2 linked regions of the Piscinibacter gummiphilus genome follow. The protein of the gene in region 2 interacts with the protein of the main gene of each other region in a pairwise test. Links are inferred from orthologs where the notes say so. Each region holds a gene or a part of one and is shown on either strand. Other genes may lie near its edges. The genes, in order: aceE and A4W93_RS27045.

What was found.
Region 1: the proteins of A4W93_RS27045 (region 2) and aceE interact in binary tests that used the Escherichia coli proteins (3 or more experiments, as listed by UniProt). The link is inferred for Piscinibacter gummiphilus from one-to-one orthologs.

What each region holds. Positions count from the first base shown.
Region 1 is NZ_CP015118.1:2,299,143-2,305,373, reverse strand. Bases 1,277-4,492 are described here. They hold aceE (pyruvate dehydrogenase (acetyl-transferring), homodimeric type), read right to left. Parts: upstream 4,183-4,492; coding sequence 1,477-4,182; downstream 1,277-1,476. Other genes in these bases: A4W93_RS10460 (PAS domain S-box protein), read left to right, coding at 4,363-4,492; aceF (dihydrolipoyllysine-residue acetyltransferase), read right to left, coding at 1,277-1,453. Also shown: more of aceF, read right to left, coding at 1-1,276; more of A4W93_RS10460, read left to right, coding at 4,493-6,231. UniProt on the Escherichia coli protein: Component of the pyruvate dehydrogenase (PDH) complex, that catalyzes the overall conversion of pyruvate to acetyl-CoA and CO(2).
Region 2 is NZ_CP015118.1:5,894,961-5,900,975, forward strand. Bases 1,996-4,995 are described here. They hold A4W93_RS27045 (ATP-binding cassette domain-containing protein), read right to left. Parts: upstream 4,375-4,995; coding sequence 2,617-4,374; downstream 1,996-2,616. Other genes in these bases: A4W93_RS27040 (ABC transporter permease), read right to left, coding at 1,996-2,620; A4W93_RS27050 (HlyD family secretion protein), read right to left, coding at 4,371-4,995. Also shown: A4W93_RS27030 (efflux transporter outer membrane subunit), read right to left, coding at 1-363; A4W93_RS27035 (ABC transporter permease), read right to left, coding at 378-1,490; more of A4W93_RS27040, read right to left, coding at 1,496-1,995; more of A4W93_RS27050, read right to left, coding at 4,996-5,375; A4W93_RS27055 (TetR/AcrR family transcriptional regulator), read left to right, coding at 5,465-6,015. UniProt on the Escherichia coli protein: Part of the ABC transporter complex YbhFSR that could be involved in efflux of cefoperazone. Probably responsible for energy coupling to the transport system.

The sequences.
Region 1 (6,231 bases), 3.6 Mb from region 2 along the record:
AGTAGCGGCCACCGATGCCGCCGAGCGACGAGATCGAGATGCAGCCGCCGCTCATGTCGGCCGGGGTCAGCTTGCCGTCGCGGGCCTTCGCGGCCAGGGCGTTCATCTCCTGGGAGATCTGGATCACGCCCTTCTTGTCGGCGTCCTTGAGCACCGGCACCACGAGGCCGTTCGGCGTGTCCGCCGCGAAGCCGATGTGGTAGTACTGCTTCAGCACGATCTGCTCGCCGTCGAGCGAGGCGTTGAAGTCGGGGAACTTCTTCAGCGCGGCGACCATGGCCTTGATCAGGAACGCGAGCATCGTGACCTTCACGCCCGACTTCTCGTTCTCCTTGTTCAGCTGGACGCGGAAGGCTTCGAGTTCGGTGATGTCCGCATCGTCGTGGTTCGTCACGTGCGGGATCACGACCCAGTTGCGGTGCAGGTTCGCGCCCGAGATCTTCTTGATGCGCGACAGGTCCTTGCGCTCGACCGGGCCGAACTTCGTGAAGTCGACCTGCGGCCAGGGCAGCAGCCCCGGGAACGCGCCACCGCCGGCGGCGGCCGCGGCGGCGGGCGCCTTCCCCTGGGCCTGCGTGCGCACGCTGCCGTCCATCACGCCCTTGACGAAGTTCTGCACGTCGGCGTGGGTGATGCGGCCCTTCAGGCCCGAGCCACGCACTTCCGCCAGCGGAACGCCCAGTTCACGGGCGAGCTTGCGGATGCTGGGCGACGCGTGCGGCAGGCGGCCGGTGGCCGGCGGCGGTTCGGCGGCGGGCAGCGCGGCCGTGGGCACGACACGTTCGACCACCGGGGTCGACGGGGTTTCCGGTGCGGCGGCCGGCACCGAGGCGGCGGCAGGCGCCGGCGCCGCGGCAGCCGCAGCGGGGGCACCACCGGCCACTTCCAGCGTGGCCAGCACCGAGCCCTGGCTGACCTTGTCGCCGAGCTTGATCTTGAGTTCCTTGACCACCCCGGCGTGCGACGACGGGATCTCCATCGAGGCCTTGTCGCTCTCGACGGTGATCACGCTCTGCTCGGCCTTCAGCGTGTCGCCCACCTTGATGAACACCTCGATCACCGAGACGTCCTTGCTGTCACCGATGTCCGGCACCACCAGCTCGATGGTGCGGCTGCCACCGGCGGCGGCGGGGGCCGGTGCGGGTGCGGCGGCTTGAGCGGGTGCGGGCGCCGGAGCGGCTGCGGCGGGTGCCGGAGCCGGGGCGGCGGCACCACCTGCCGCTTCCAGCACCAGCACGATCGAGCCCTCGGCGACCTTGTCGCCGATCTTCACGCGCAGTTCCTTGATCACGCCGGCGGTGCTCGACGGGATCTCCATCGACGCCTTGTCGCTCTCCACGGTCACCAGCGACTGGTCCACCTTGATGGTGTCCCCCGCCTTGACCAGCAGCTCGATGACTTCGACTTCCTTGAAGTCCCCAATGTCGGGAACCTTGACTTCGACCAATGCCATGTCGTTTCTCCGGGTCTTCTTGTTCAGGCGTACAGCGGATTGATCTTGTCGGCCTTGATGTCGTACTTCTTGATCGCCTCGGCCACCTTCGCGGCGGGCACCGTGCCCTCCTCGGACAGGGCCTTGAGCGCCGCGACCACGATGTAGTGGCGGTTGACCTCGAAGTGCTCACGCAGCTTGCTGCGGAAGTCGCTGCGGCCGAAGCCGTCGGTGCCGAGGACCTTGAACGTGCGGCCCTTCGGCAGGAACGCGCGGATCTGGTCGGCGTACGACTTCATGTAGTCGGTGGACGCGATCACCGGGCCGGCATGCGGCTCGAGCTGCTGCGCGACGAACGGCACGCGCGGCGTGTCGGTGGGGTGCAGCAGGTTCCAGCGTTCGCAGTCCTGGCCGTCGCGGGCCAGTTCGTTGAAACTCGGGCAGCTCCACACGTTGGCGGCCACGCCCCATTCCTTCTCGAGCATCTCCTTGGCGGCGATGGATTCGCGCAGGATGGTGCCGCTGCCGAGCAGGTTCACGCGCGGCGTCTTCTTCGCGCCGGCCTGCAGCAGGTACATGCCCTTGATGATCTGCTCTTCGGTGCCGGCGGTCAGGCCCGGCATCGCGTAGTTCTCGTTGAGCAGCGTCAGGTAGAAGAACACGTTCTCCTGCTTCTCCACCATGCGCTTCAGGCCATGGTGCAGGATCACGCCCACTTCGTGCGCGAAGGTCGGGTCGTAGCTGATGCAGTTCGGGATCGTGCCGGCGAGGATGTGGCTGTGGCCGTCCTCGTGCTGCAGGCCTTCGCCGTTCAGCGTGGTGCGGCCCGACGTGCCGCCCAGCAGGAAGCCGCGCGCCTGCATGTCGCCCGCGGCCCAGGCCAGGTCGCCGATGCGCTGGAACCCGAACATCGAGTAGTAGACGTAGAACGGGATCATCACGCGGTTGTTCGTCGCGTACGACGTGGCCGCGGCGATCCAGCTGCTCATGCCGCCGGCCTCGTTGATGCCTTCCTGCAGGATCTGGCCGGCCTTGTCCTCGCGGTAGTACATCACCTGGTCCTTGTCGACCGGGGTGTAGAGCTGGCCCTGCGGGTTGTAGATGCCGATCTGGCGGAAGAGGCCTTCCATGCCGAACGTGCGGGCTTCGTCGACCAGGATGGGCACCGTGCGGGGGCCGAGGTCCTTGTCGCGCAGCAGCTGCGTCAGGAAGCGCACGTAGGCCTGGGTCGTCGAGATCTCGCGGCCTTCGGCGGTGGGCTCGAGCGTGGCCTTGAACGTGTCCAGCGCGGGGATGGTGAACGACTCGTCGGCCTTCGGGCGGCGCTGCGGCAGGTAGCCGCCGAGGGCCTTGCGGCGCTCGTGCAGGTAGCGCATCTCGGGCGTGTCGTCGGCCGGCTTGTAGAACGGCACCTCGGCGATCTTGTCGTCGGGGATGGGGATGTTGAAGCGGTCGCGGAAGATCTTCACGTCCTCGTCGACCATCTTCTTGGTCTGGTGGGCCGTGTTCTTGCCTTCGCCGATCTTGCCCATGCCGAAGCCCTTGACGGTCTTGATCAGCAGGACGGTGGGCTGGCCCTTGTGGTTCACGGCGCGGTGGTACGCGGCGTACACCTTCTGCGGGTCATGGCCGCCGCGGTTCAGGCGCCAGATGTCGTCGTCGCTCATCTTCGCGACCATCTCGAGCAGCTTGGGGTGGCGGCCGAAGAAGTTCTTGCGGACGAAGGCGCCGTCGTTGGCCTTGAAGGCCTGGTAGTCGCCGTCGAGCGTGTCCATCATGACCTTGCGCAGCAGCTCGTCCTTGTCGCGGGCGAGCAGCGGGTCCCAGTAGCTGCCCCACAGCAGCTTGATGACGTTCCAGCCGGAACCGCGGAACTCGCCTTCGAGTTCCTGGATGATCTTGCCGTTGCCGCGCACCGGGCCGTCGAGGCGCTGCAGGTTGCAGTTGACGACGAAGATCAGGTTGTCGAGCTTCTCGCGCGCGGCCAGGCCGATGGCGCCGAGCGATTCGGGTTCGTCCATCTCGCCGTCGCCGCAGAACACCCAGACCTTGCGCTTGGAGGTGTCGGCGATGCCGCGGGCGTGCAGGTACTTCAGGAAGCGGGCCTGGTAGATGGCCATCAGGGGGCCGAGGCCCATCGACACCGTCGGGAACTGCCAGAACTCGGGCATCAGCTTCGGGTGCGGGTAGCTCGAGATGCCCTTGCCGTCGACTTCCTGGCGGAAGTTGTTGAGCTGCTCTTCCGTGATGCGGCCTTCCATGAAGGCGCGGGCGTAGATGCCGGGGGAGCTGTGGCCCTGGATGTAGAGCAGGTCGCCGCCGTGGTCTTCGGTGGCGCCGTGCCAGAAGTGGTTGAAGCCGGCGCCGAACATCGTGGCCAGCGAGGCGAACGACGAGATGTGCCCGCCGAGGTCGCCGCCGTCGGCCGGGTGCAGGCGGTTCGCGCGCACCACCATGGCCATCGCGTTCCAGCGCATGTAGGCGCGCAGGCGCTCTTCCATCTCGAGGTTGCCGGGGCAACGCTCTTCCTGGTCGGCGGGGATGGTGTTCACGTACGCCGTGGTCGCGGAGAACGGCATGTCGATGCCGACCTGGCGGGCGTGGTCGATGAGCTGTTCGAGCAGGAAGTGCGCACGGTCGCCCCCTTCGGTCTCGATCAGGGCCGACAACGCATCCAGCCACTCACGGGTTTCCTGCGAGTCGGCGTCGTTCGCCGAGGCGCCAAGGAAGGATTCAGGCAGGGCCGACATCACGATCTCCTCTAATCACGGTTCAAGGTGGCGCGGAGTGTCGCACAAGGCGAAAGAATTCCCAAATTGTGCAAAACCGTTTCTTATCGTGAAATTCACCAGTGGAACCAAGGGTTCCCTCCGTATCGCAATGCGGAGTGGCGAACCGTTCGACCACCCCGCAGCCTCGATAATCGACGGATGCAGCCCGTGAAAGTACCGCCCGCTCCACCCACTCCCGGCAGTGACCTCGCCAAGCGCCTGTTCGGCACCTGGTGGCGCCGCCAGTCGCCGTCCCGCCAGGATCGTTACGCCACCCTCGGGCCGCTCGTCTCCGTGCTGCTGTTCCTTGCCGCGATCATCTCGGCGTTCTGGTACCTCCGCAATGAGGAATTGGAGAGAGAGCAGGAATCCGTCAAACGGGATACCGAGATCGCCCAACAACAGGTGCGCCTGCGCCTGATCGAAAGCCAGGAGCAGTTGATCCGGATGGCGCGCGACATCGCCACGCGCGCCATCAAGCCCGACGGGTTCGTGCAGCCGGCGGCCGGCTTCGCACGCGAGCGCCCCGAGATCACCCACCTGATGTGGGTCGATGCCGACCTGCGGCGCCAGGCGAGCTACTCCAGCGCCAACATGCACATGCAGGTCGAGAGCAGCCCCGAGGAACTCGACCGCTCGCTGCCCATGCCCCACCGCGAGGGCGTGCCCGAGCGCACCTTCGAGGCCACGCAGCAGCTGCGCTACCCCACGTACTCGATCCCGTACCTGAACGGCTTCGGCCACTGGGTGTTCCAGCTGCAGGTGCCGCTGATCGACAACAACCGCTTCGCCGGCACGCTGATCGCCGAGTACTCGGTCGAGGCGCTGGTGCGCTACTTCATCCCGGCCGACGTCTCGAACCGCCACGTGGTCACGGTGATCGACTCGCAGGACAAGGTGCTCTCGAGCACCGTGATGCTGATGCCCGGCCAGATCGCCCGGCCCGCGTCCATCGTCCACGACGTGCCGCTCGCCCCGGCCGGCAACGGCCTGAAGCTGCGGGTGCAGGGCTACCGCACCTCCATCGGCCTCATCAGCAACACCCTCTTCTGGATGGTGGCGGCACTGAGCACCCTCACCGTCTGGATGCTGCTGGGCACTTGGCGGCACATGCGCCGCCGGCTGCAGATGCAGAACACCCTGGTCAGCGAGACGAACTTCCGCCGCGCGATGGAAAACTCGATGCTGACCGGCATGCGGGCCATGGACATGGAAGGCCGCATCACCTACGTGAACCCCGCCTTCTGCGCGATGACGGGCTTCAACGAGCAGGACCTGATCGGCCACCTGCCGCCCTTCCCCCACTGGCCGCCCGACCGCTACGACGAGAACAACCGCCTGCTGCAGCAGGAGCTGCAGGGCCGCAGCCCGGCCGGCGGCATCGAGGTCAAGGCGATGCGCAAGGACGGCAGCCTGTTCGACGCCCGCATGTACGTGTCCCCGCTGATCGACCCGAAGGGCGTGCAGACGGGCTGGATGACCTCGATGACCAACATCACCGAGGCCAAGCGCGTGCGCGACCAGCTGTCGGCGTCCCACGAACGGTTCACCACGGTGCTGGAGGGGCTCGACGCGGCCGTGTCCGTGCTGTCCGTGCAGCAGGGCGAGCTGCTGTTCGCGAACCGCTCGTACCGCCTCTGGTTCGGCGCCGAGGCCCGCGGCCACGCGGCGCTGGCCGGCGGCGAGTCGGCGCCCGCGCTGCTGGGCGACTTCGGCGACTCGGTCGACAGCTTCGGCGGCCTGCCCACCCAGGAGCTGACCGAGGCCGGCTCGGACCCGCGCGAGGTGTACGTCGAGTCGCTCCAGAAATGGTTCGACGTGCGCGCGCGCTACCTGCAGTGGACCGACGGGCGCCTGGCCCAGATGCTGATCGCCACCGACATCACCAGCCGCCGCAACGCCGAGACCCAGGCCCAGCAGCAGGCCGAGAAGGCCCAGGTGACCAGCCGCCTCGTGACCATGGGCGAGATGGCCTCGTCCGTGGCGCACGAGCTGAACCAGCCGCTCACGGCCATCACGAACTACTGC
Region 2 (6,015 bases):
GAAGTCGCTCTGCCGCTGGCGGTTGACGCTGGCGTACGCCCCGACCTCGGGCCAGGCCCGGGCGTCGGCCGCCCCCCGCTGCACGCGCGCCTGCACGAAGTGCAGGGCCGCGGTGCGCAGGTCCGGGCTGCCCATCACGGCCTGCTCCTGCAGCTGGTTCAGCACGGGATCGCCGAACGCTTCCCACCAGCGCTCGGGAAGCTCCTCGCGGCCCGGCGGCAGGCGCAGCGATTCGTCCGCGCTGCGCCAGCGGGTCCAGTCGTCGGGGGCGGGTGAGGCCGGCTTCGTGAAGTCCGGGCCCGTGGTGCAGGCCGCCATCGCCAAGAGCAGGGCGAGCGCGGCGGCGATTCGATGCGTGGACATGGCAGGACCTCTCGTCAGGTCAGGCGGTGGCGGAACAGCCATGCGGCCAGCGGGAGCGTGACCGCCGCGACCGCGAGCATGGGAATGAAATCGGCCCCGACCTCGTGCAGCCCGGCACCTTCGAGGTACACCCGGCGGACCAGGTCGATGCCGAAGCGCAAGGGGTTCGCGTACGTGGCGATCTGCAGCACGCGGGGCATGTTGCCGGCCGGCGTGAGCAGGCCCGAGAGCAGCATGAGCGGCATGATCAGCAGGAACGTGGACAGCATCGCCTGCTGCATGCTCACCGAGAGCGCGGAGATCGACAGGCCGATGCCCACCGCGGCAATGGTGAAACACACGAGGCCCAGGTACATCACCCACGGCGATCCGCTCATCGGGATCTGGAACCAGAAGCGGACGACGAGCAGGATGATGGTGGACTGCACCAGCCCGACGAACATCGCCGGCAGGGCCTTGCCGACGAGGATCTGCATGGGCGTGAGCGGCGTGACCAGCAGTTGGTCGAACGTGCCCTGCTCGCGTTCGCGCGCCACCGACAGCGCGGCGATCAGCAGCGTCTGCAGCATGCTCAGCGCCGCGATCAGCGCGGGCAGGATGTTCCAGCGCGATTCGAGGTTGGGGTTGTACCAGGCCCGCCGCTCGATGCGCACCGGCGGAGCCAGGCCCCGCGCCTGGTTCAGGTCGGCCACGATCGCCCCCACGTAGGCTGCGGCCAGCCCCGCGGTGGAGGAGTTGCGTCCGTCGAGGATCACCTGCAGCGGCGCGGCGTCACCCGCCGCCAGCCGCGACTCGAAGTCGGCCGGGAAGCCGATCACCATCAGCGCGTCGTCGCGCTCGATCGCCTGCGCGACCTGGCGTGGACTGTCGAGCCAACCCACCCGCTGGAACACGCCGGTGCCATCGAGCCGGCTGACGAGGGCCGTCGAGGTCGCGCCACGGCTCTGGTCCAGCACGGCATAGCGCGCGTGGGTCAGGTCGAACGTGGCGGCGTAGCCGAACAGCAGCGACTGCATCAGCGCGGGGGCGAACAGGATGACCCGGCTGGCGGGATCCTTCAGCAGCGCCAGCAGCTCCTTGCGGCACAGGAACAGGACGCGCGAGACGGAAGCGAGGAAGCCGGTCATGGGCGTCAATCCAGGGTCTTGCGCATCTTGCGGGTCGTGGCGGCGAACAGCACGACGGCATAGAGCGTCAGGATCGTGCAGTCGCGCAACAGCATGCGGGTGCTGTCGCCGGCGAGGAACAGGGTCTTGATCAGGCCCATGTAGTGCGTGGCCGGCAGCACCTGGCTGATGCCCTGCACCACCGCCGGCATGTTGCGCAGGTCGAACACGAAGCCCGACAGCATCATGGCCGGCAGGAAGCTCGTGAGCAGGGCCACCTGGCTCGCCTTGAACTGGCTGCGGGTCACGGCCGAAATGAACAGCCCCAGCAGCAGCGATACCACGAGGTACAGCAGCGACGACACGACGATGGCCGCCAGCGATCCGCGCATCGGCACCTCGAACAGGAGCCGCGCGGCCAGCAGGCACATCACGAGGTCGATCGCGCCCACCACCAGGTAGGGCACGAGCTTGGCCAGCACGATCTCGGCGGGCCGCACCGGGGTCACGAACAGCGACTCGAGCGTGCCGCGCTCCCATTCGCGGGCGATCAGCAGCGAGGTCAGGAAGGCCCCGATGAGCGTCATCACGAGGGCCAGCAGTCCGGGCACGAGAAACCACGTGCTGGTGTTGGCCTCGTTGAACCACATGCGCTGCTCGATGCGGACCCCGGTGCCGCGCGGGCCGCCGGCACGGTCCGCCTGGTGCTGCGCGGCGGCGCCGATGGCGCCGGCCACGTAGCCCTCCACGGCGCTCGCGGTGCTCGAGTCGACGCCGTTGAGCAGGAGCTGGATGCGAGCCTGGCCCAGCGCCAGCTGCCGGGAGAAGTCCGACGGCACGCGCACGATGGCGCCGACGCGGCCGTTCCGCATCAGGGTCACCGCCTCGGCCATGTCCGGCGTGAAGACCGGGCTCAGGTAGGGCGAGCCCCGCAACCCGGCCACCACGTCGCGGGCGGCGGGCGAGCCGTCCTCCAGCACGACCGCCACCGGCGCGTCCTTCACGTCGAAGGACAGGCCGTAGCCGAACAGCAGGATCAGCATCACCGGCAGCAGCAGGCCCACCGCGAGGTTGGCGCGGTCGCGCAGCATCTGCCGCATCTCCTTGCGCATCAGGGCGACGAGTCGGCGGCCGACGCCCGTGCCGCTCACGGCGTCACCCCTCGCGCCGCCTGCCGCTCGCGGCGGCCTTGCTCGACGATGGCGATGAAGGCGCTGTCCATGTCGCGTGCCGCCTCACCGCCCTGGCGGCGCACCTCCTGCGGCGTTCCGAGCGCCAGCATCCGCCCGGCGTCCTGGATCGCGATGCGGTCGCAGTACTCGGCTTCCTCCATGAAGTGGGTGGTGACGACGACCGTGACCCCGCGCCGCGCCAGCGCCGTGATGGTGCGCCAGAACTCGCGCCGCGCGAGCGGGTCGATGCCGCTGGTGGGCTCGTCGAGGAAGAGGATCTCGGGCTCGTGCAGCAGGCCCGCCGCCATCGCGAGCCGCTGCTTGTAGCCCCCAGGCAGCTCGCCGCTGCTGGCCGCGGGGTCGAGGTGGAACTGGGCCAGCACGGCCTCCACGCGCGTGCGCAGCGCGTGGCCGCGGAGCCCGTAGGCGCCGCCGAAGAACTCGAGGTTCTCCCGCACGCTCAGGTTGCCGTAGAGCGAGAACTTCTGCGCCACGTAGCCGATGCGGGCGCGGGCCTGGGCACGCGCGTGCCGCAGGTTGAGTCCCGCCACCTCCAGGTGGCCGCCGCTGGCCGGCAGCAGGCCGCACAGCATGCGGAAGGTGGTGGTCTTGCCCGCGCCGTTCGGCCCCAGCAGCCCGAAGATCTCGCCGCGCCGCACGTCGAACGAGGTGCTCGCCACGGCGGTGAAGTCGCCGAACCGGCGCACGAGGTCGCGCACCACGATGACGGGCGCGTCCTCCACCGGCCGTGCGTCGCCGGCACCGGCCTCGGCGCGGGTGCCGGGCGGCGCGGCCTCGTGCTGCCGCAGCAGCATCATGAAGGCGTCTTCCAGTTCCTCCGGGCGCGCCTCGGCGACCGCACCGTCCAGCAGCGCCGCCAGCTGGTCGGCGGGCGCGTCGGGCTGGCGGATGAACCGAACGGCGCCGCCCTTCGGCACGGCGTCGACGATCAGGCCCTGTGCGTCGATCAGGCGTGCCTGCAGTTCGCGCGCCACCACGCCGGCCGGCGGCGCCACGTCGAAGGTCAACCCGCGCGCGCGCTCGCGCAACGCCGCCGGCGTGCCTTCGGCCAGCAGGCGGCCCCCGCTCATCACGAGGACGTTCGCGCAGCGTTGCGCCTCGTCCATGTACGCGGTGCTGACGATCACGCTCAGCTGCTCGTCATCCACCAGCTGCTGGACGATGGACCACAGGTCGCGGCGTGACAGCGGGTCGACGCCGACGCTCGGCTCGTCCAGCAGCAGCAGGTCGGGGGAGCGCACCAGCGTGCAGGCCAGCCCCAGCTTCTGCTTCATGCCGCCCGAGAGCTTGCCGGCCGGCCGCGCAGCGAAGGAGGCCAGGTCCGTCATGGCCAACAGGCGCGCGAAGCGCTCGTTCCGCAGCCGCGCGGGCACGCCGTGCAGGTCGGCATACAGGTCGAGGTTCTCCTGCACGCTCAGGTCCTCGTACAGGCCGAAGCGCTGCGGCATGTAGCTGATGCGGTCCTGCACGGCCTGCGGATCGGCCACCACGTCGACGCCCAGCACGTGCAGGCGCCCGGCGTCGGGCCTGAGCAACCCGGCCATCATTCGCATCAACGTCGACTTGCCCGCACCGTCCGGCCCCACCAGGGCGGTCAGGGCACCCGCCTGCACCGTGAACGAGAGGCCGTCGACCGCACGCAGCACACTGCCACCGGGCGCCGCGAAGGTCCGGCCCAGGCCCTCGGCCACGACGGTGGCGGCAGCACTCATCGCGGCGCGCCGGTGTCCAGCCGAACGCTCGCCGGCTGGCCCAGCCGCAGCACGTCGCCCGGGTCGTCGACCCGCACGCGCACCTCGTAGACCAGGCTGGTCCGCAGCTCCTCGGTCTGCACCGACTTCGGCGTGAACTCCGCCGAGGACGAGATGGCGCCCACCAGGCCGGACAGCGGCCGGTCCGGGGCGCTGTCGGTCCACACACGGGCCGGCATGCCGGGGCGGACCCGGCCGAGGTCGGGTTCGCCCACGTACACACGCACCCATTTCGGCTGCATCAGCGCCAACGCGTACACCGGCCGCTGCGGCGTGGCCATGTCGCCGGGCTCGAGCAGGCGCGAGCGGACGACCCCGTCGGCCGGCGCCTTGAGTTCGCCCAGCTCGATCTGGTGGGCGAGGAGGTTCAACTGGGCGATCGACGCGCCGAGCTGCGCGCGGGCCGCGGCGACGTCTTCCTTGCGGGCGCCACGTTCCACGAGGCGCAGCGCGTCCTCCTGTTCCGCGACCTTCGCGCGGGCCACCTGCGTGGACGACCGGGTTCGGTCGAGGTCCATCGCACTGACCCCGCGCCCGCCGGTCTCCGAGGCGATCTGTTCGAGCCGGGCCAGGTCCTGCCCGGCCCGCGCGGCGTCGCTGCGTGCGGCCTGCAGGCGGCTGCGCGCCTGCGCCACCTCTTCCGGACGGGATCCGTTTTCCAGCCGCAGCAGGCTCTGCTTCTGCACTTCGCTCTGCGCGCGGGCCTGCTCCGCCTGGAGCCGGAGGGTCTTCACGTCGAGGCGCGCCAGCACCGCGCCTGCCCGCACTCGGTTGCCCTCCTCCACGAGCATCTCGGCGACCCGGCCGCTGCCGTCGAAGGCCAGGGACACCTGGCGGAGGTCCACGTTGCCATGGAGCACCAGCGCGTCGGCGGGAGGGCGCTCCCGCCGTTGCCACCAGGCCGCGGCCGCGATCGACACCGCGATGGCAAGAACCAAGGCAACGATCAGCAGCTTCTTCATGGCATCCCCATCCCTGCATGCGATGCCGGCGACTTTAAATCTAATTTAAACTTCAAGGCAAGCACTGGCTCGGACCGGAGTCCGACACGATGACCAAGCCCCCTCCAAGACGCGCCTTGCGCACCGATGGCGACCTGACCAATGCCCGCATCCTCGAGGCGGCCGGCCCGCTGTTCGCCGCGAGCGGCTTCGCCGAGACGACCAGCAAGTCCGTCGCCCAGGCCGCCGGGGTCGATCTCGCATCGATCAACTACCACTTCGGCAGCCGCAACGGGCTCTACCAGGCCGTGCTCGCCGAGGCGCATCGCCGGCTGATCCGGCTCGAGACGCTGCGGCACATTGCGGCGGATGCGGGGTCGTCGGCGGACAAGCTCGCGCAGCTGCTCGAGATGCTCGCCGGTGTCGCTCTCGGCGAGCAGGGCTGGCCCGCGCAGGTGCTCGCACGCGAGATCCTGTCGCCCACGTCCAACGCCCTGGTGCTGCTCGACGCCGAGATCGCGCCGAAGGTCGCGCTCGTCCAGCAACTGCTCGGCGACATCAGCGGCATCCCACCGGGCGAGCCCGCGCTGCTCCGCTGCATGGTGAGTGTGGCGGCGCCGTGCCTGATGCTGCTGGTCGCCGGACGGACGCTTCCGGGCCC